DNA from 4 places in the Allobosea sp. Tri-49 genome. Region 2 is predicted to be linked to each of the others. Evidence: predicted binding sites of a transcription regulator. Region 2 holds the regulator's gene; each other region holds the start of a gene.
The links. Region 2 encodes PhoB, which activates phosphate uptake and scavenging genes when phosphate is short. Its sites were predicted from a motif close to TGTCATNNANCTGTCAT; they were not measured.
Positions count from the first base shown of each region.

Region 1: a site for PhoB is predicted at 3,987-4,003, ahead of BLM15_RS16840 (esterase-like activity of phytase family protein). Genes of this name have one in related genera too.
Region 3: a site for PhoB is predicted at 1,008-1,024, ahead of BLM15_RS23415 (HAD-IIA family hydrolase). Genes of this name have one in related genera too.
Region 4: a site for PhoB is predicted at 1,674-1,690, ahead of BLM15_RS02235 (UDP-2,3-diacylglucosamine diphosphatase). Genes of this name have one in related genera too.

Region 1 covers NZ_CP017946.1:3,451,174-3,456,630, reverse strand. The annotation lists gene dnaK (molecular chaperone DnaK) at 1-944, shown strand, start outside; gene dnaJ (molecular chaperone DnaJ) at 1,076-2,206, shown strand; gene BLM15_RS16855 (CsbD family protein) at 2,266-2,457, opposite strand; gene BLM15_RS16850 (helix-turn-helix domain-containing protein) at 2,546-3,367, opposite strand; gene BLM15_RS16845 (hypothetical protein) at 3,502-3,921, shown strand; gene BLM15_RS16840 (esterase-like activity of phytase family protein) at 4,057-5,457, shown strand, end outside.
Region 2 covers NZ_CP017946.1:4,275,953-4,281,409, forward strand. The annotation lists gene argF (ornithine carbamoyltransferase) at 1-316, opposite strand, end outside; gene BLM15_RS20670 (aspartate aminotransferase family protein) at 319-1,539, opposite strand; gene BLM15_RS20675 (GcrA family cell cycle regulator) at 2,085-2,636, shown strand; gene BLM15_RS20680 (NUDIX hydrolase) at 2,725-3,174, shown strand; partial or broken gene BLM15_RS20685 (YnfA family protein) at 3,171-3,465, shown strand; gene phoB (phosphate regulon transcriptional regulator PhoB) at 3,475-4,173, opposite strand; gene phoU (phosphate signaling complex protein PhoU) at 4,202-4,924, opposite strand; gene pstB (phosphate ABC transporter ATP-binding protein PstB) at 4,964-5,457, opposite strand, start outside.
Region 3 covers NZ_CP017946.1:4,847,927-4,853,383, forward strand. The annotation lists gene BLM15_RS23410 (ABC transporter permease) at 4-927, opposite strand; gene BLM15_RS23415 (HAD-IIA family hydrolase) at 1,074-1,859, shown strand; gene BLM15_RS23420 (MurR/RpiR family transcriptional regulator) at 1,892-2,779, shown strand; gene BLM15_RS23425 (mandelate racemase/muconate lactonizing enzyme family protein) at 2,795-3,994, opposite strand; gene BLM15_RS23430 (GntR family transcriptional regulator) at 3,991-4,743, opposite strand; gene BLM15_RS23435 (succinylglutamate desuccinylase/aspartoacylase family protein) at 4,818-5,457, shown strand, end outside.
Region 4 covers NZ_CP017946.1:447,581-453,037, forward strand. The annotation lists gene BLM15_RS02220 (DMT family transporter) at 1-183, opposite strand, end outside; gene BLM15_RS02225 (GNAT family N-acetyltransferase) at 316-768, opposite strand; gene BLM15_RS02230 (SDR family oxidoreductase) at 834-1,613, opposite strand; gene BLM15_RS02235 (UDP-2,3-diacylglucosamine diphosphatase) at 1,739-2,572, shown strand; gene BLM15_RS02240 (glycosyltransferase family 4 protein) at 2,572-3,669, shown strand; gene BLM15_RS02245 (cation:proton antiporter domain-containing protein) at 3,690-5,457, opposite strand, start outside.

The DNA.
Region 1 (5,457 bases), 820 kb from region 2:
GCCAGATCGACGAGGTCGTCCTGGTCGGCGGCATGACCCGCATGCCGAAGGTCCAGGAGGTGGTGAAGCAGTTCTTCGGCAAGGAGCCGCACAAGGGCGTCAACCCTGACGAGGTCGTCGCCATCGGCGCCGCGATCCAGGCCGGCGTGCTGCAGGGCGATGTCAAGGACGTGCTGCTGCTCGACGTGACTCCGCTGTCGCTCGGCATCGAGACGCTGGGTGGCGTGTTCACGCGCCTGATCGACCGTAACACCACGATCCCGACCAAGAAGAGCCAGGTCTTCTCCACCGCCGAGGACAATCAGGGCGCGGTGACGATCCGGGTCTTCCAGGGCGAGCGCGAGATGGCGGCCGACAACAAGATGCTCGGCCAGTTCGACCTGATGGGCATTCCGCCGGCTCCGCGCGGCATGCCGCAGATCGAGGTGACCTTCGACATCGACGCCAACGGCATCGTCTCGGTGACGGCGAAGGACAAGGCCACCAACAAGGAGCAGCAGATCAAGATCCAGGCTTCGGGCGGTCTCTCCGAGGCCGAGATCCAGAAGATGGTCAAGGACGCCGAGGCGAACGCTGCCGACGACAAGAAGCGTCGCGAGGTGGTCGAGGCCAAGAACCAGGGCGAGAGCCTCGTGCATTCGACCGAGAAGTCGCTGAAGGACTATGGCGACAAGGTTTCGGAAGCCGACAGGGGCGCGATCGAGACCGCGCTCGAAGCCCTCAGGACTGCGTTGACCGGTGAGGACGTCGAGGCGATCTCGTCGCGTACCAACGAGGTGATGCAGGCGTCGATGAAGCTCGGCGAGGCGATGTATGCCGCCAGCCAGGCCGAAGCGAACGCTCCCGAGGGCGCCGCTGCCGAGGAGCCGAAGAAGGACGACGTCATCGACGCCGACTTCAAGGACGTCAGCGACGACAAGGGCGACAAGAAGAAGAGCGCCTGAACGCGCTCGTCATCGACCGTGACGGAATGGCCGGGCTTGACCCGGCCATTCCATTAAGGCGATGGCGTCGGCAGGACATGACTCGCCGGCCTGTGCAGAAGGCGCAGGGCGGCGCAGGGGCAGCTGGTTGAATGTCGAAGCGCGACTATTACGAGATACTCGGGGTCTCCCGGACAGTGACGGAAGTCGAGCTCAAGGGCTCCTTCCGCAAGCTCGCCATGCAGCATCACCCGGACAAGAATCCGGGCGACAAGCAGGCCGAGATCAAGTTCAAGGAGATCAACGAGGCTTATCAGATCCTCTCGGATGGCCAGAAGCGCGCGGCCTATGACCGCTATGGTCATCAGGCCTTCGAGAACGGCGGCGGGGGCGGCGGCCCGGCGGACATGTCGGATTTCATGTCCGACATCTTCGAATCCTTCTTCGGCGAGGGTCGTGGCCGCGGCCCGCGCGGCGCCAATGCCCGCGAGCGCGGCGCCGATCTGCGCTATAATCTCGAGATCGGCCTCGAAGACGCCTATGCCGGCAAGAACGAGACCATCCGTGTGCCGACTTCGATGGCCTGCGAGGTCTGCTCCGGCACCGGCGCCAAGGCGGGCTCGAAGTCGCGCCAGTGCCCGACCTGCGGCGGCCATGGCCGCGTTCGCGCCAGCCAGGGTTTCTTCTCGGTCGAGCGCACCTGCCCGACCTGCAATGGCCGCGGCGAGATCATCGACGATCCCTGCACCGGCTGCCAGGGTGCCGGCCGCGTCACGCGCGAGCGTACGCTCTCAGTCAACATCCCGGCCGGCGTCGAGGACGGCACCCGCATTCGCCTCGCCGGCGAAGGCGAGGCGGGCTTGCGCGGTGGGCCAGCGGGCGACCTCTACATCTTCCTTTCGATCAAGCCGCACGCGATCTTCCAGCGCGACGGCGCCGATCTGTTCTGCCGCGTGCCGATCGGCCTGACCTCGGCCGCGCTCGGCGGCGAGATCGAGGTCCCGACGCTGAACGGTGAAAAGGCCCGGGTGAAAATCCCCGAGGGCACCCAGACCGGCAAGCAGTTCCGCCTCAAGGCCAAGGGCATGAGTGTGCTGCGCTCGCGCGAGATGGGCGATCTCTACATCCAGGTCCTGGTCGAGACGCCGCAGAAGCTGACCGCCCGCCAGCGCGAACTGCTGATGGAGTTCGAGCGTGAGAGTTCGGGCGCCACCCATCCCGAGACCGCCGGCTTCTTCGGCCGGGTCAAGGATTTCCTCGGCGGCCTAGGCGGCGCGGCCTGATACGAAAAAACGGGCGCCTTGCGGCGCCCGCCTTTTTCTGATCGTGGCCGACCTTGCGGTCAGGCCTTGTCGATCACTTTCTTGACGGCGTCTTTGGTCTTGCCGATCGCCTGCTGGGCTTCGCCCTTGCGTTCCTGCGCGATGCCCTCGGCCTGCAGCCCGGGCTTGTTCAGCGCCTTGCCGGCGGCCTGCTTGACGTTGCCGGCGGTTTCGTTGGCCATGCCCTTGATCTTGTCGGCGGTGCTGCCCATGGACGTTTTCCTTTTCGAATGACGCGAATTCGGCGCGGTAGCGCCGGTTCGGTGGAAGAACGTTGCCGCCAACTTTTGGTTCCGCCGCTCAGGCGGGCGCATTTGCCTCCGCGATTGCCCGCAGAGCTTGGCCTGTCGCCTCGTCTGCCGGGAAGAACGTCTCCAGCGCCAGCTCGGACAGTGTGACATCGACCGGCGTGCCGAACACGGTCGTGGTCGAGATCAGCGAGAGCACGGTCTCGCCCAGCCGCAGCTTCAAAGGCACGACGATTGGCGGTTCCGCCTCATCATGCGCCTTGCCCTTTGTCGTCGGCGCGGCCGGGACGGGATAGCTCAGCAACTCAGTCAGCAGCTCGGCGAGCAGCGGGTCGGCCGTGGCGCGGATCTGCTGGCGCAGCCTTGCGATGAGATGGCCGCGCCATTCGGTGAGGTTGATGATCGCCGGGGCGAGCCCGCGCGGATGCAGGCTGAGCCTGAGCACATTGACCGGCGGGTGCAGCAGGTCGGCGTCCTCGACCAGCGTCAGCAGCGGCGCGATCATCGCGTTCGCCGCGAGCAGGGTCCAATGCCTGTCGACCGCCACCGCAGGGTAAGGCTCGTGCCCCTTGAGCAGGAGATCGATCGCGCTACGCGCCGCCTGCAGGCTCGGGTCCTCCAGCGAGCGTTCGAGATAGACCGGCGCATAGCCGGCCGAGAGCAGGAGCGCGTTGCGCTCGCGCAATGGCACGCCGAGATGCTCGGCGAGGAGCAGGACCATGTCCCGGCTCGGGACCGAGCGGCCGCTCTCGACGAAGCTGAGATGCTTCTGCGAGATCTCGGCTTCGAGCGCGAGGTCGAGCTGGCTGAGACGGCGCAGCTGGCGCCAATCGCGGATGAGATGCCCGATCGCGGGCTGCTGGTGCTTGTTCATGGCAGGCAAGCTAGCCGCAGCCGGGGCGCCTTCCAATTACCTCTCGCTTAATCGACGGGCCGCTCAGGCTTCGTCAGCATGGCTCCCATCAGCAACCGCCCCGGACAAGACGGGGCCTGAACCGGAGAACAGTCATGGCTTTCATCCAGTCCTCGCGTTTCCTGCGCAACGCCCTCGCTCTCGATGCCGCCGCCTGCGCCGGAACCGGCCTGCTGCTCAGCGTTGGCGCCGGCTCGCTCTCCGGCCTGCTCGGCTTCCCCGCCGAGTTCCTGCGTGGTGCAGGCCTGGTGCTCCTGCCCTGCGCTGTGCTGCTTGCGTTCTTCGCCAGCCGGACGAGCCTGCCGCGGCTCGCGGTCTACGCCGTGATCGGCGTCAACATCCTCTGGGTCGCCGACAGCGTGCTGATCCTGGTCGCCGGCTGGTTTGCGCCGACCACGCTCGGCATCGCCTTCGTCCTGGCCCAGGCCGCGGCGGTGGCCGTCGTCACCGAGCTCGAGGTGATCGGCCTGAAGAAGTCGGTCGTCGATGCGGAGAATGTCCAAACCGCACACTGACTGCTCGGGCCCCTTTGTCACGCCGCTGCGGAACGGTCCGCAGCGGCGTTTGCTTTGCGACGGCTTGTCACGAAACTGTCGCCTGTGCTCACTAGCCGGAAGGCCTGCCTCCTCCCTGCGGAACAGGACCGTCCCATGCGCAAACCTCTCGTCCTTGCGGCTCTCGCGACGCTCCTTGCTGGCGGCACGGCGCTCGCCGAGCCGAACTTCAACCGCATCGCTACCTTCCAGGTGCCGCTGAACCTGCCGGCTGACCGCGACGCGAAAAAGAAGACGGTCTCGGAGATCATCACCGCCAACGAGGCCGGAACGCTGCTCGCCTATACCGACGCCGAGCAAAAGGCGATCGGCCTCATCGACATCACCACGGCGAGCGCTCCCAAGCCCGCCGGCTTCATCCCGGTCGGTGGCGAGCCGACCTCGGTCGTCATCCTCGGCGAGCGCGCCTTCGCCGTCGTCGTCTCGTCCGGCGACAACTTCAAGGAGCCGGCCGGCCATCTTGCCACCATCGACCTGAAGACCAGGCAGGTCGCGGCGACATGCGAACTCGGCGGCCAGCCCGACTCGATTACCCTGACCAAGGACAAGGGCAAGCTCGCCATCGTTATCGAGAACGAGCGGGACGAGAAGCTCAACAAGGGCGACCTGCCGCAGCTTCCCGTCGGCAACCTCACGCTGATCGGCATCAAGGGTGGCGAGGCGGATTGCGCCTCGAAGCAGGTCGTCGATCTCACCGGCATCGCCGCGGTCGAACCGACCGATCCGGAGCCGGAATTCGTCGACGTCAACCAGGACGGCCTCGCCGTGGTGACGCTGCAGGAGAACAACCACCTTGCCGTAGTCGATACGAAGACGGGCAAGCTCGTTGCGCATTTCCCGGCAGGCACCGTCGATTTAAAAAATATCGACAAGACCCGCGACGGCCAGATCAAGCCGACCGAGGAATTGAAGGGCGTGGCGCGCGAGCCTGACGCGGTGCGTTGGTTGGACAATGACCGCTTCGTCACCGCCAATGAGGGCGACTGGAAGGGCGGCTCGCGCGGCTTCACCATTTTCCGCAGGGACGGCACGGTTGAGTTCGATTCAGGCAACATGGTCGACCAGATCGCCATCCGCCTCGGCCACTATCCGGAGCGCCGCTCGGCCGCCAAGGGCAGCGAGCCCGAGGGTATCGAGGTCGGTACCTATAATGGCGAGCGTCTGTTCTTCGTCGGGCTGGAGCGTGCCTCACTCGTACTCGTCTTCAAGGACGAAGGGTCGGGCAAGGCTCCACGCTACCTGCAGGCGCTGGCCGGTGCGATCGCGCCGGAAGGCCTACTCGCCATCCCGCAGCGCAATCTCTTCGTCAGCGCCTCCGAAGCCGATCTCGGCGAGAAGGGCGGGCCGCGCTCGGCCGTGACCATCTATGAGCGCAGCGAGGGCCCGGCCACCTACCCGACCATCGTCTCGGCCGATGTCGACGGCGTCCCGCTGGGCTGGGGTGCGCTTTCCGCTCTCGCCGCCCATCCCGAGCTGCCGGGCCGGCTCTTCAGCGTC
Region 2 (5,457 bases):
TGATCGCGTCGACATAGCGCGAGAGCACGCGCGCCGTGTCGGCAATGGTCTCGCGCTCGCCGAGCTCGATCTCCTGGCCGGTCACCATCATCGGCGAGCCGCCGAGCTCGCGGATGCCGACATCGAAGGAGACGCGGGTCCGCAGCGATGGCTGCTCGAAGATCATGGCGATGACCTTGCCCTCGAGCAGGCGGTCGCCGGCAGCCGCCGGGGTGCGCCGGCGGGTCTTGATCTCCTCGCCGGCCTTGAGGATGGAGCGGAGCTCCCCGGCGGAGAAATCCGAGAGATCGAGAAAGTGACGCACTGGAGATCCCATGCTCATTCCGCCGCCGGCCGGGCGAGCTCGGCCTCGACCGCGCCCGCAGTCTTGTCCAACCGTGCCACCGCCTCGGCCACTTCGTTCTCGCCGATGATCAGCGGCGGCAGCAGGCGCACGACATTGTCGCCGGCTGCGACCACGAGCAGGCCGGCGGCCCGGGCCTGGGCGACGAAATCGGTGTTCGGGGTCTTGAGCTTGAGGCCGAGCATCAGTCCCTCGCCGCGGATCTCCTCGATCACGGCGGGGTGATGGTCCTTGAGCTGGGCCAGCGACTGGCGCAGGCGCAGCGCCGTCTTCTGGACCTGATCGAGGAAGCCCGGCGCCAGGATGACGTCGAGCACGGCATTGCCGACCGCCATGGCGAGCGGGTTGCCGCCGAAGGTGGTGCCGTGCGTGCCGAGCGTCATGCCGGAGGCCGCCTCCTCGGTGGCGAGGCAGGCGCCCATCGGGAAGCCGCCGCCGATGCCCTTGGCGATCGACATGATGTCGGGGGCGACACCGTAATGCTCATAAGCGAAGAACTTGCCGGTGCGGCCGACACCGGTCTGGATCTCGTCGAAGATCAGCATCAGACCATGCTCGTCGCAGAGCTCGCGCAGCTGCTTGAGGACACGCATCGGCACCGAGCGCAGGCCGCCCTCGCCCTGGATCGGCTCGATCATCAGGGCCGCGGTCTCCGGGCCGATCGCGGCCTTCAGCACCTTCTCATCGTCGAAGGGCACCTGGTCGAAGCCGTCGACCTTCGGGCCGAAGCCGTCGATGTATTTCTGCTGGCCGCCGGCCGCGATGGTCGCGAGCGTGCGGCCATGGAAGGCGCCTTCAAATGTGATGATGCGGTAGCGCTCGGGATGGCCCTTCGCAGCGTGATACTTGCGCGCCATCTTGATCGCGCACTCGTTCGCCTCGGCCCCCGAATTGGTGAAGAAGACGCGCTCGGCGAAGGTCGCCTCGCAGAGCCGGCGCGCCAGCTTCTCGCCCTCGGGCATCGTGTAGAGGTTCGAGGTGTGCCAGATGCGCTGAGCCTGCTGGGTCAACGCCTCGACCAGATGCGGATGGGCGTGGCCAAGCGAATTGACGGCGATGCCGGCACCGAAATCGAGAAAACGCTGGCCATCGGCGGTGATCGCCCAGGGACCCTCGCCACGCTCGAGAGCGATCGGAGCGCGGGCATAGGTCGGCAGGAGAACGGAGGAAGCGGCAGAAACAGGAGCGGTGCTCATGGAGCGAAATCCTTGCGGCGAAACAGGGAGGAAGCGCGGAACCTCAAGTCGGGAACGGAGATGCAGGGCGCTTGCGGCATGATGCCGGCATGATACGACCCGCCGGCGACATTATCGTCGCTGGCCGTTCCCGCCGTCTCGTCGCGCGTCAAGCCGCATCGATGGAAAGTCCCGATCGCTCAAAAACATAAGCGCCGCCCGATAGGGGCGGCTGCGTGAAGCAACTATGCAAAACCGTCCTTGCCCTGTCAATCGCAGCTGACCTCGCGGCAGCGTTGCCAATTGGACTCACTGGGCAGCTCTCTGCAGTGATTGGCTGGGGAAAAGCCGAATTAGGATTCGGCGACTCTTGTGGCCGAGTCAGGCCATCTTGTATGGTCTCTCTCGTCAGATACGACATCTCGTGCGGCGTCTCCAGTATCGTCAGTTCCGGGCGTAACGGCTTCCGTTCAGCGACGGACGCTGCCGGTATCGGATTCCGCCATGATCTTTCCCTATGCCTCGCCGGCCAGCCGGCGGGACATGACGAAGACAGGTGCAACTCCATGACCGAAGCCGGAGCCTGGATCGAGGAACGCGTCGAACTGCTGAAGAAGCTCTGGAACGACGGCCTGAGCGCGAGCCAGATCGCCGCCGAGCTCGGCAACGTCACGCGCAACGCCGTCATCGGCAAGGTGCATCGCCTTGGGCTGTCAGGCCGCGCCAAGAGCCCGGGTTCAGCCACGCCTCGCCCGCGCAAGCCGGTGGCTCGCCCGCCGAGCCATCCGGCCGGCCATCACAGCAGCGGCAGCGCCGGGCTGACCCGCGGCAATACCGCGCTCGCTCCCCAGTTCGCGCCGGAGATCGAGGCCGAGACGCAGGTCGCGCGCGAGCCGGCTCCGTCCGAGGACGTGGTCGTGCCGTTCTCCGAGCGGGTCACGATCATGGAGCTGCGCGAGTATATGTGCCGCTGGCCGATGGGCGACCCGACCACGCCGGAGTTCCGCTTCTGCGGCGGACGCTCGGCGACCGGAATGCCCTATTGCGCGTATCATGCCCGCATCGCCTACCAGCCGGCCGCCGACCGCCGCCGCGACCGCAAGATCATTCGCGCCTGAGCGAGCGACGCGAGACTTCCAGAATGCGAAAAGCCGGCCGAAAGGCCGGCTTTTTTGTCGATAGCCCGGCTCGATGCAGGAGGCATGCATGAACGCCCCCAGACCTCGCCCGATTGAGTATGCTTGTGCCCTACCGATCAGGGATGGGCGGCTCCTGCTGGGACTGAGGTCGCCGCATCGCCGGAACCGCCCATCCTGCTGGGACACGATCGGCGGCCACCTTGAGGCGGGCGAGACCGCCGAGTCCGCCCTTATCCGCGAGCTCCAGGAGGAGACCGGCATCACTCCGACAGATTTCCGCCGCTTCGAGGCCATCGAGACGACGGAGACGGACGGCGTCACCCCCGCGCTCTGGCATCTGTTCACAGTGAGCAAATGGGCGGGCGGCGATCCCACGATCAGTAATGACGAACACAGCGAGATCCGCTGGTTCACGTTCGGCGAGGCCCCATCGCTGACACCGCTGGCGTCCGAGGCTTACCGCCCTGTCTTCGCCCGGCTCACCGCAGCCTTAGGGCCGGGCACGTATTGGCTATGATCGCAATCTATGCAGGCGCGGCGTTGGCCGAGATCGCCGGCTGCTTCGCCTTCTGGGCCTGGCTGAAGCTGGACAAGCCGGTCTGGTGGCGCTCGCAGCCTTCGGCTGGCTGCTGACGCTGGTCGATAGTCCCGCGGCCGGCCGCGCATACGCCGCCTATGGCGGCATCTACATCGTTGCGTGCTGGCGTGGATGGCGCTGGTCGAGAAGATCGCGCCGGACCGCTACGATCTCGCCGGCGCCGCACTTTGCCTCGCCGGTGCGGCTGTCATCATCGCCGCGCCGCGCTGACCAGAACCATCAGCCGCGCGCAAAGGTCTCGTCGAAGGCATAGCCGGCGCCGCGCACGGTGCGCAGAGGATCCTTGGCGTTGGCCGGCGTGATCGCCTTGCGCAGGCGCCCGACATGGACGTCGACGGTGCGCTCGTCGATATAGACGTCGCGACCCCAGACAGCGTCGAGCAGTTGCGCGCGGGAATAGACCCGGCCCGGCGCCTGCATCAGGAATTCGAGCAGGCGGAACTCGGTCGGGCCGAGATGCAGTTCCATGCCGGAGCGTCGGACGCGTCGCGTCGTGCGGTCGAGCTCGAGATCACCGGCCGCGAGCAATCCGGCGACATGGCCGGGCTTGGCACGGCGCAGCAGCGCCTGGATGCGGGCGATCAGCTCGGGCAGCGAGAACGGCTTGACGACATAGTCGTCGGCGCCGGTGGCAAGGCCGCGCACACGCTCGGTCTCTTCGCCGCGGGCGGTCAGCATGATGATCGGCACGCGCTCGGTATCGCGCCTTGTGCGCAGGCGCCGGCAGAGCTCGATGCCGGAGAGACCGGGCAGCATCCAGTCGAGCAGGACGAGATCCGGCGTGTGGTCACGCAGATGCAGCTCGGCATCGTCGCCGCGCGCCACGCTGTCGACCTCGAAGCCCTCGGCCTCGAGATTATAGCGCAGCAGCAGGGTCAGCGGCTCCTCGTCCTCGACGATCAGGATGCGTGCAGGCATGTCAGCGTCCGTTCAAAACGTCCGCCGGTCAGCCATTGGCTGCCGGCAGGTCGACGAGGATGTTGGTGGTGTCGAGCTTGGGCCGGGTCTCGTCGATTGACTGACCGGTGACGAGGTAATGGATGGTCTCGGCGATGTTGGTGGTGTGGTCGCCGATGCGCTCGACATTCTTGGCGCAGAAGAGGAGGTGCGTGCAGAAGGTGATGTTGCGCGGATCCTCCATCATGTAGGTCAGGAGCTCGCGGAACAGCGAGGTGTAGAGCGCGTCGATCTCGTCGTCGCGGCGCCAGACCTCCATCGCCTTCTGCTCGTTGCTGGCGGCGTAGGCATCGAGCACGTCCTTGAGCTGAGCCTGGACCAGGCGGCTCATATGCTCGAGGCCTACCACGGCACGATGCGGCGGCGAGAACTGGCCGGAGATCGCGACGGCGCGCTTGGCGATGTTCTTGGCGAGGTCGCCGACGCGCTCGATATCGGCGGCGATGCGGATCGCGGAGATCAGCTCGCGCAGGTCGTTGGCGAGCGGCTGGCGCCGGGCGATGGTCAGCACCGCCTTCTCCTCGACCTCGCGCTGGAGATTGTCGAGGCGCTGGTCGGCGCTGATGATCTTCTGGGCGAGCGCGGTGTCGCGGCGCACCAGCGCCACGGTCGAGTCGCCGAGCATACGCTCGGACATGCCGCCCATCTCGGCGAGGCTGCGGCGCAGGCCCTCGAGATCGGCATCGTAGGAGCGGACGATATGGTCGGACATCGGGGCGTATCCTTCGGGGCTGGCCGACGCTTCAGAACTTCAGCCGAAACGGCCGGTGACGTAGTCCTGCGTCTGCTTCTTGTGCGGGTTCATGAAGATGGTGTTGGTGGCGTCGAACTCGATCACCTCTCCCAGATACATGAAGGCGGTGTACTGCGAGATGCGGGCCGCCTGCTGCATGTTGTGGGTGACGATGACGATGGTGAAGTCCGTCTTGAGCTGCTCGAGCAGATCCTCGATCTTGCCGGTCGAGATCGGGTCGAGCGCCGAGGTCGGCTCGTCGAACAGGATGACCTCGGGCTTCTGCGCGATGGTGCGTGCGATGCAGAGGCGCTGCTGCTGGCCGCCGGACAGACCCATGCCGGAGCTCTTCAGCTTGTCCTTGACCTCGTCCCAGAGGGCGGCGCGCCGCAGCGCGCCCTCGACGCGGTCGTCGAGCTCCGACTTCGGCGGCTTCTCGTAGAGGCGGATGCCGAAGGCGACATTGTCGTAGATCGACATCGGGAACGGCGTCGGCTTCTGGAAGACCATGC
Region 3 (5,457 bases), 570 kb from region 2:
GGGTCAGGCTCCGACGAGGCGCACGCGCGGATCGGACGCCGCATAGGCGAGATCGATCGCGAAATTGACGAGGATGACGGCGCCGGCGACGACGAGGACGCCGAATTGCAGCACGGGGTAGTCGCGGCGCAGCGTCGCGCCGACGAGAAGGTCGCCGACCCCGTTCCAGGCGAAGACGGTCTCGACCACGACGGCGCCGGAAACGAGGGTTGTGATCTGCAGGCCGAGCACGGTGATCACCGGGATCAGCGCATTGCGCAGTCCGTGCCGCAGGATGATCGCGCTCTCGGAGAGGCCCTTGGCGCGGGCGGTGCGCATATAGTCCTCGGAGAGGACGTCGAGCATGGCGTTGCGGGTGTAGCGGGTGAGCGCCGCGACGAAATAGGCGGCGAGCGCCACAGTCGGCATCACATAATGCAGCAAGGTGGCGGAGCCGGCGCTCGGCAGCCAATGCAGCGTGTAGGAGAAGATGAGCAGCAGCAGGATGGCGAGGACGAAGTTCGGGACCGCGTAGCCGAGGAAGGCGACGAAGAGTACGCCCTGGCCGCGCGGTTGCCCGCGCCAGAGCGCGGCGAGGATGCCGAGCGGGACGCCGACGGCGACGGTCAACGCGAGCGTCGCAAGCAGCAGCGAGGCGCTCTGCCAGAGCCTTTCGCCGAAGATCGCGGCGACCGGCCGCCGCTCCATCAGGCCAAGGCCGAAATCGCCTGAGAGCAGGGAGTTCCAGTACAGCAGGTATTGCTCGGCGATCGGGCGATCGAGGCCCCAATAGGCGATCATCTCGGCGCGCGAGACGGCATCGAGACCCTCCGGCATCAGGAAATCGATCGGATTACCGGTCAGTCGCGTCGCCAGGAAAACGGCGGTGACGATCGCCCAGAGCGTGATCGTCATGCGCAGGAGACGGCTGCCTAGGAATGCGAGCATGACGTCCTCTGGGACGGGCTGCGGGTGTCGCCACGCGGCCGGTTGGGCCAGCCGAGACCCGAGCCTTCTGGCAGCCTTCCATGACAGAGTTATGAATATAACTCATTCGATATCAGGTTTGACACTGAGATAATCTCAGTCCATGCATGCCCGACTTCGACGCGGAGTTTGCGGTGCACGCAGCGGACGATATTCGTGGCTGGCTGATCGATCTCGACGGCACATTGATCTGCGGTGGCCGGGCGATGCCGGGGGCGAGAGCCTTTCTGGACGCCTGCGCCGGCCGCTTCGTCGTGGTCTCGAATGACGCCGAGCACACTCCGGCGGAGCTGGCGAGCAGCCTGCGACGGATTGGGCTCGAGGTTCCAGCGGGCCGCATCGTGCTCGCGGGGTCGGTCGCGCTCGACGATATCGCCTCGCGGCGGCCGGGCGCGCGCGTGCTCATGCTGGCGAGCGACAGTCTGGTGCGTTATGCCCGTGAGCGCGGCCTCGTTCCGGTCCGGATGCGGCCCGATGTCGTCTTCCTCGGCCGCGATCGGCGCTTCAGCCATGCGCGGCTGGCGCTTGCGGCCAATGCCGTGCGGGCGGGGGCCGAACTCGTCGTCGCCAATCCTGATCTCGTCCATCCAGGCCCTGACGGCACGATCGTGCCTGAAACCGGAGCGCTTCTGGCGGCGCTCCTCGCCTGCACCGGCCCGGTGAATTATCGCCTCGTCGGCAAGCCGGAACCGACCCTGTTCGCCGCGGGGCTCGCCTTGCTCGACCTGCCGAAGCGGATGGTCGCGATGCTCGGCGACAATCCCAGGACCGATGGCGAGGGCGCGCGCCGCTTCGGCCTGCGCTATGTCGAGGTCGCCGGTGGGGTTTTCCCGCAGGTGGATGCTGAGACGGCTTGCCCGTGGGAGGAAGGCGTGTTCGCCTTGCCGGCATGACCACCTCTCAACGTAAGCCGGATGTTGACGCAGTGACGGACAATCCCGATCGGGCGCGCAATGGCGGGCATGACGGCTTCGATGGCGTGATCGAGCGGCTGACGGCGCTGCGCCCGACGCTGCCGCCGACGGCCGCCCGCATCGCCGATGTCTTCCTCGCCCATGCGGCCGAGGTCGTGCACATGTCGGTGACGGAGGTGGCCGAACGGGCGGAAGCGAGCGAAGGCAGCGTGATCTCGCTTTGCCGGCAGCTCGGCGCGCGCGGCTTCCAGCAGGTCAAGATTGCGCTGGCCCGCGACCTCGTGCAGCCGGTGCAGTTCATCCACGAGGATCTCGCCCGCACCGACGACACCGGCACCGTGATCGAGAAGATCTTCGGCAGCGATCTGCAGGCGCTGCATGACACCATGAAGGTGCTCGACCGGGGAGCGATGGAGCGCGCCGTCGCCGCGATCCGTGGGGCGCGCCGCGTCGAGCTCTACGGCATCGGCAGCGCTGCCCCGATCGCGGAGGACGCCAACTACCGGCTGCTGCGCATCGGCGTTGAATCCAAGGTCGTGGTCGATTCGCACGTCCAGGCGATCAGCGCCGCGCTGACCGGCCCGGATGTCGCGACAATCACGATCTCGCATTCGGGCTCGACGCATGAGACCGTCACCGCGACCAGGCTCGCCCGAGAAGCCGGAGCGACGACGATCTGCATCACCAATTTCGGCAAGTCGCCGCTGCTCGCCTATGCCGACATCGTCTTGAACACCATGGCGCGCGAGACCCAGTTCCGCACCGAGGCGATGACGAGCCGGATCGCCCAGCTCGCGGTCATCGACGCCCTGATCGCCTGCCTGTCGCTCGCCGATTACGACAAGGCCGTGGCGACGATCGGCCGGACTTTCGACGTGCTTTCGACGAAGCGGTTCTAGGCCTGGCTCATGCCGTCAGGCGAAGAGCGCTCCTGGGTTGGGCGTGTACTTGGCGAGCTTGTCGCGATCGATGGTGACGCCGAGGCCCGGCAGGTCCGGGATCGTCAGCCAGCCTTCCGCGTCGAGGTCGAAGGGCCTCGCGAGGATGCCGTCGACATAGGGGCTGCCGCCGATGAATTCGACGAGATCGGCATCGGGAAATGCTGTCGCCATCTGCAGGTCGGCGGCGAGGCCAAGCGCCGTGTTCCAGCCATGGCCGACATATCTGATGCCTAGATCATAGGCCATCCAGGCAATGCGGCGCTGCTCGGAGATGCCGCCGACCTTGGTGACATCCGGCTGGATGATGTCGACGGCGCCGGTGGTCAGCCAGGGAATGAAGCTCTGGCGCCTCGTCAGAACCTCGCAGCCGGCGATCGGTACCGGCGATGAACGGCGCAGTTCGCGATAATCGTCGATCGCGTCCGGCCGGACCGGCTCCTCGAACCAGCCGACATCATAATCGGCCAGCATCTCGGCGGTGCGCTTGGCCCATTTCAGTCCGTGCGGCCAGAGCGCGTCGCTGGCGCCGGCGTCGACGAAGAGTTTTGAGCGCTCGCCGGCCGCCTCGCGCGCGGCGCGCACGATCGCCTCGTCGAGCTTGGTGTCGAGGGCCCGGCCAAACGGACCCCAGCCGATCTTGAAGGCGGTGAAGCCCTTGTCGCGATAGCTTGCGACCACATCCCGCATCGCGTCGGGCTCCTCCATCAGGAGCGAGCAATAAGGCTGGACGCGCTCGCGATAGCGGCCGCCGAGCAGCCGGCCGACGCTGAGGCCGGTGGCCTGGCCGAGAATGTCCCAGAGCGCGATGTCGATGCCGCTGATCGTGTGCGTCAGCGTGCCGCCGCGGCCCATCCAGAAGGTGTTCTGGTGCAGCTTCTCGCTGACTAAATCGGGGGAGAGCGCATCGGCTCCAAGGAAGAGCGGCTCCAGCACCTTGAGCCCGGCCTGGACCAGGCGCCCGTCGGTGAAGACGCTGCCATAGCCGGTGATGCCCTGGTCGGTATGAACCGCGATCAGTGCATGGATCGAATCCTCCGGCCGGATCTCGGCTGACCAGCCGCCTTTCGGGCTCTCGCCGAAAAGCGGGGCGGCCTCGATGCGGGTGATCCTGAACGGCGGCAGCGCTGCCGGCCGATTACCTGCGCGTGTCTGCTGGGTGGCCTGATCGTTCACTGTGCGTCCCTTTCCCTGCGGCGCCTGGCGACGATGGCCTCGTAGTCCATCGCGTGGTTCATCACGGTGATGTGCTCATCGAGCGTGCGCTCGATCGCCTCGATGTCGCCGGCCTCGAACACGGCGAGGAGATCGACATGCTCCTCGACGACGCCGGCCATCGGCTTGCCGAAGGTGGCGAGGCCGAAAATGATCGTGCATTGCGGCGCCAGCGTCTCCCACAAGTCGAGCGTGACGCTGTTGCCGCCAAGCCGGCAGAGCGCGCGGTGGAAGCGCGTATCGGCGACGGCGACGCCATAGGCGCTGCCGCGCGCCGCCATCAGCTCCATCTCGGCGACGGCGTTCCGCAGCTCGTCGAGGTGACTGCCGCGATTGCGCCCGGCGGCGACGGCGCGGGCGGTCGCACTGGCCTCGAGCGCGATGCGCGCCTCGATCAGATCGGAGACGCGCTCATTGGTGACCGGGCGCAGCCTGATACCCTTATAGGCCTCGCTGACGACAACGCCCTGGCTCTCCAGCAGGCGCAAGGCTTCGCGCACCGGCACGCGGCTGACCCCTAGCTTGCGGGCAAGATCGACCTCGACGATGCGGTCGCCCGGCAGGATCAGCCCGGCGGCGGCACCGGCGATGATCGCCTCGATCGCATGATCAACGAGGGTCTGCGGCTGGAGTGGCTGCCAATCGGGAGCCGGAGTCCCGGCCCGCTCTGCCATACCGGTCGTCTCCATGCGCTCGCTTGCCTCCGGCATGCAACTCTCTCTCGCTTGACACGTCGTATGATCGTATACAATCATACGATAGCAAGAGCAAGGAGGGGCTCGCAATGTCGTCCACAAGCCGGGTTCGTTGCGAGATCGATTTCGAGGCGAGCGGCCGTCAGGCCGGCTATCTGCGTGCGCCGCTCTCCCGCAATACCTCTGGCTGGGGCGTCGTCGAAATTCCGGTCGTCAGCGTGAAGAACGGCAGCGGCCCGACGATCCTGTTCACCGGCGGCGTCCATGGCGATGAATACGAAGGGCCGATCGCGATCTCGCGGCTCGCCCGCCGCCTCGATCCCGCTGCGATCCAGGGCCGCGTCATTATGATCCCGGCGCTCAACATCCCGGCGGTGATGAACGACACGCGGCTCTCGCCGGTCGACAATCGCGACATGAACCGCTGCTTTCCCGGCAACCCGAAGGGCACCTTCTCGGAGATGCTGGCCCATTTCGTCGATGCGGTGCTGCTGCCGCTGGTCGATATCTCCGTCGATCTCCACACCGCGGGGCATTCCGGCGATTCCGCGCTCTCGACCAACATGCATTACGTTGCCGACACCGCCCTGCGCGAGCGCACCATGGCTGCGGCGGCCGCCTTCGGCGCGCCCTACAACGTCGTGTTTTGGGGTGTCGATGAAGGCGCGACGCTGACATCGTCGGTCGAGCGCCGCGGCATCCTCTCGCTTGGCACTGAGCTCGGCGGCT
Region 4 (5,457 bases), 2.2 Mb from region 2:
CGCCTCGGGGAATTCATGGCGCCAGGCCAGCCAGATCATCAGCGGGATCAGCGCGAAGAACGAGCGGAAGAAGACGAGCTCTCCCGTCGGATAGCGCGAGGCCAGCGTCTTGATGCCGGCCGACATCAGCGTGAACGACAGGGCCGAAAGCAGCTTGAGGCTGATGCCGAGGAGCGGTGACAAGGCTAAAAGGTCGGGCAGGAGGAATGGAAGTCTTGTGCAAGACTTCCATTCCTTAGACCACGAGCGTGGAGCCGTTCCAAGCACCGATGTTGCAAAGCGGACCGGCGCGATGTGGGAGGCGATCGAACCGGCTCAGATCAAGCGATATTCGAGGATCTCGTCGTCCCGGTCGTCGAAGGTGCCGGTCGAGGTCCAGCCCAGATGCCGGTAGAAGCCATAGGAGCGCACGGCCGGATCGGATGAGCAGCTGAGGAACAGTCTGGCGAGACCCAGCTCCCTGAATTCCGCGACGACCAGGTTCAGCAGGGTCTTCCCGACACCCAGTCCTTCGTGCTCCGGCAGCAGCGCCAGCACGGCGATTTCGCCGGTCTCGCGCTCGCCGAAGCAGTAGCCGACGATCTCATCACCCTCGGTCGCGACATGGCCTGGCAGGCTGCCATCGGCGATGGCGGCCTGCCAGCTCTCGAGCGTGACACCCGCTTCTGCGAGGCGCTCGACCGAGAAGGCGTTCTCCCGTGTCCTGCCGCGCAGGACGACGCAGGCGGGCGTGTCCTCGGGGATGGCGCGTCGATAGGCGATGGTCATCGGTCGTGGGCTGGTCCTGGAGGTGGGGCCGGGGCGCGCCTTGACGCGACCCGGCCGGCTTGATGTCAGAAGTTCGTCCGGAACGAGCCGCCGTCGATCAGGAAGTTCTGGCCGGTGATGTAGCCGGCATGGGCGCTGGAAATGAAGGCGCAGAGCTTGCCGAACTCGTCGGGCGTGCCGAGGCGGCCGGCCGGGACAGCAGCGAGCCGCCGCTTCGTTGCTTCCTCGATGCTGATGCCCTGCATCTCGGCGACCTTGTTCGTCGCGGTCTTGATCCGGTCCGTGTCGAACACGCCGGGCAGGATGTTGTTGATGGTGACGTTGGCATGGGCGATCTCGCGCGCCACCCCGGCGAGGAAGGCGGTCAGACCGGCGCGGGCGGCGGAGGAGACATCGAGCCCGGTCAGCGGGGTCAGCACGCTCGCCGAGGTGATGTTGACGATGCGGCCGAAGCGCCGCTCGATCATGCCGTCGACCACGCGCTGCACCAGTTCTAGCGGCGTCGCCATGTTCTGCGCCACGCCTTCGAGCAGTCCCTCGCGCGTCACTTCGCGGAAGGGTTTTGGCGGCGGGCCACCATTGTTGTTGACGAGGATGTCGGGATTCGGTGCCGCGGCGAGCAGCGCGTCCTGCCCCGCCTTGGTCGAGACATCGGCGACGACGGCGATCACGGTGGCGCCAGTGCTGGCGCGAATCGCAGCTGCGGTTTCCTCCAGTGTCTTGGCGTCGCGGCCGTTGACGACGACGGTGCAGCCGGCTTCGGCCAGTGCCTGCGCGCAGCCACGGCCCAGCCCCTTGCTCGAGGCGCAAACGATGGCCGTGCGGCCGGCGATACCCAGATCCATTGTCGTCTCCCGGAAAGGTCTCGTTCCTGTCAGGGGAGGCAAAGCATGGTTTTGGCGCCGCGTCATCAAAGCGTAGTGCAAATCAGACACACGCCGGAGGCATCGCAATAGATAGGCCAGCGAGCATGAGCGACGATAGCGACGCCAAGCAGGTTCGCAGCATCTTCATCTCCGACCTGCATCTCGGCACGCGCGGAGCGCAGGCGGATCTCGTGCTGGAGTTCCTGCGCGCCTATGACGCGCCAACGATCTACCTGGTCGGCGACATCATCGACGGCTGGCGGCTGAAGAGCGGCTGGTACTTCCCGCAGTCGCACAACGACGTGGTCCAGAAGCTGCTGCGCAAGGTGCGCAAGGGCTCGAAGCTGGTCTACGTCACCGGCAACCATGACGACTTCCTGCGCGACTACACCGGCCTGCAGTTCGGCGGCATCACGCTGGTCGACGATATCGTCCACGAGACCGCTGACGGCAAGCGCATGCTCGTGATCCATGGCGACCTGTTCGACCTCGTCGTGCGCAACGCCAAATGGCTCGCCCTGCTCGGCGACTGGGCCTACACGGTCGCGCTCGTGCTCAACCACGGCATCAATCGCGTGCGCCGCGTCTTGCGCCTGCCGCACTGGTCGCTCTCGGCCTGGGCCAAGCACAAGGTCAAGAACGCGGTGAACTATATCGGCGAGTTCGAGCAGTGCCTCGCCGACGAGGCGCGCCGGCACAAGGCCGATGGCGTGATCTGTGGCCATATCCACCATGCCGCCCAGCGCGAGATCGGCGGGCTGACCTACATCAACACCGGCGACTGGGTCGAAAGCTGCACGGCCGTGGTCGAGCACGACGATGGCCGCTTCGAGATCGTGCGTTGGCCGCAGCACCGGCTGAAGGGCGAGAAGCCGGCATTGCCGGCGCCAACTGCGACACGCCCCGCACCAGTTCCGAGCCTCGTCGAGGCAGCGTGATGCGCGTCCTGATCGCGACGGACGCCTGGCGGCCGCAGATCAACGGCGTGGTGCGCTCGCTGGAGCGGATGGTCGAGGCGGCGCCGGAGTTCGGTGTCACCCCGCATATGCTGACGCCGGAAGGCTTCTGGCAGGTTGGGCTGCCGTCCTATCCCGATATCCGCATCGCGCTGGCGACGCGCCGGCATGTAGCTCGGCGCATCGCCGAATTCGGCCCCGACCATATCCATATCGCGACCGAAGGGCCGATCGGCTGGCTGACGCGCGCCGTCTGCCTCGCCCAGAAGCGGACCTTCACGACGAGCTATCACACGCGCTTCCCGCAATATGTCGCCGCGCGTTGGCCGATACCTGAAAGCTGGAGCTACCGTTTCCTGCGCCGCTTCCACGGGTCGGCGGCGGGCGTGATGGTCTCGACCGCCACGGTCGAGGCGGAACTGCGCGCCCATGGCTTCGAGCGCATCCTGCGCTGGGGGCGGGGCGTCGACCTCTCCCTGTTCCATCCGCGGCCCGAGAGCGTGCTCGACCTGCCGCGGCCGATCTTCCTCAGCGTCGGCAGGGTAGCGGTCGAGAAGAACCTCGAAGCCTTCCTGTCGCTGCGTTTGCCCGGCAGCAAGGTCGTGGTCGGCGACGGGCCGGCTCGCGCCGACCTCAAGCGTGCCTTCCCCGACGCGCATTTCCTTGGCGCGCGCGAGGGCGAGGAGCTGGCGGCGATCTATGCGTCCTCTGACGTTTTCGTCTTCCCGAGCCTGACCGACACCTTCGGTATCGTGCTGCTTGAGGCGGCGGCGAGCGGGCTGCCGGTCGCGGCCTTCCCGGTGCAGGGGCCGAGCGACGTCTTCGCCGGCAGCCAGGCGGCGGTACTGCACGAGGATCTGCGAAGTGCCGCACTCGCGGCGCTGCGCCTGCCGCGCGAGGCCGGGCTCGAACTCGCCGCGCATCATAGCTGGCATAGCAGCGCCGAGCAGTTCTACGGCCATATGCGCCGGGCGATGCAGGCTGCAGTGTCCGGAAAGACGGCGCGCACCGAGTTGGGAGCGGCGCCGACTACGCTCTCCGTGCGGCTCGAGCCGAACGAGCGAAAAGAATTCGCATAGATCGACTCAAGTGGGCGGAGTCACAGCCTGCGTGAGCGGGCATGACGCGGCAGAGCGGGCTGCGGCGCGCTCGCCGGCTTGAGCTCGCTGCGGAAATCATCGCGCCGCTGATGCACCGATGCGATGACGAGGCCCATCGGCACGCCGAGGCCGACCAGCGCGGCTTCCGACAATTGCAGGCTGGCCTCGATCGTTTCCGGCACGGCGTCGTTTACCCCGAGCTCGTAGAGATGCCGCGCGTGCTTGGCGTCACGGGCGCGGGCGACGATGATGAGGTCCTGCCGCACACCGCGTGCTGCTGCGACGATCTCGTCGACGGCGCGGGGATTGTCGATGGTGACGATCAGCGCGGTCGCTTCCTCGAGGCCGCAGAGCCGCAGGAAATCCGGCTTGGTGGCGTTGCCGTAGAAGGCCGGACGGCCGGCCCGGCGCTGCGCCGCGATGAGCGAGGGATCGGCGTCGATGGTGATGTAGGGCACCTTGTGCTGTTCGAGCATCTCGCTGACCAGCCGGCCGACGCGGCCGAGGCCGACGACGATGGCGCGCGGTGCGTGATCGTCCGGCGGCAGGATGCTCGCTTCCGTCGGCAGGTTCACCGCAGGCGCCAAGCGCGCCGAGAGCTTCCGTGCCATGCGGGCGGCGAGCGGCAGGAAGATCATGGTCAGCGAGACGCCGGCGAGCACGAGCGCCGCAGCGTTCTGGTCGACCAGCTTGGCGGCGACGGAGGCGGTCAGCAGCACGAAGGCGAACTCGCCGCCGGGACCGATCATGATCGCGGTTTCGAGCGCGGTCGACCGTGACAGCTTGAAGTAGCGGGCAAGCAGGAAGGTGATCGCCACCTTGGCGAGGAAGAGCCCGGCGGCGATGCTCAGGATCGCGACCGGCTGGGCCGCAAGTGCAGCCGGGTTCACGCTCATGCCGACAGTCAGGAAGAAGACGCCGATCAACAGCGACTTGAACGGCTCGATCGTCACTTCGATGGCGCGGCGATACTCGGTCTCGGCCAGCAGCAGCCCGGCGATGAAGGCGCCGAGCCCCATGGAGAGGCCGGCTCCGGCCGCGATCAGTCCTGTGCCGAGCGCGACGAGCAGGGTCGCCGCCATGAAGCTCTCGGATGAATCGGTCGAGGCGACCAGGCGAAAGAGCGGGCGCATGGCGAGGCGGCCGATGACGATGATGGCAGCGACCGCGGCGACCGCCTGTAGTAGTGCCTGGGTCAGGCCGGCGATCAGCGAGCCGCCATTCTGCGCACCGAGCACACTGACCAGGAAGAGCAACGGGATCACCGCAAGGTCCTGGCAGAGCAGGACGGCGAAGCTGGCTCGTCCGGCCGAGGAAGTCATGCGGCGATGGGCGGAGAGCAGCTCGACCACCATCGCGGTCGAGGACAAGGCGAGCGCCGTGCCGATCAGCAGGGCCGCAGCCGCCGGCTGACCGAAGGCATAGGCGATGGCGCTGATCGCGGTGGCCGAGAACGCGACCTGGCCGAGGCCGAGCCCGAAGACCAGCCGGCGCATGGTCATCAGGCGCTCATAGGAGAGCTCGAGCCCGATGACGAAGAGCAGGAAGGCGACGCCGAGCTCGGCCGGGCCGGCGAGCGCCTCCGCATTCGAGACGGTGATCGCGCCGAGGAAGGGAATCTTGGCGGCGAGGCCGCCGAGACCGTAGGGGCCGAGCAAGGCGCCGCAAGCCATGAAGGCGACGACCGAATTGACCCGGAAACGCTTGGCGAAGGGCACGATCACGCCGGCCGTGGCGAGCACGACCACGGCATCGCGATAGGCGGAA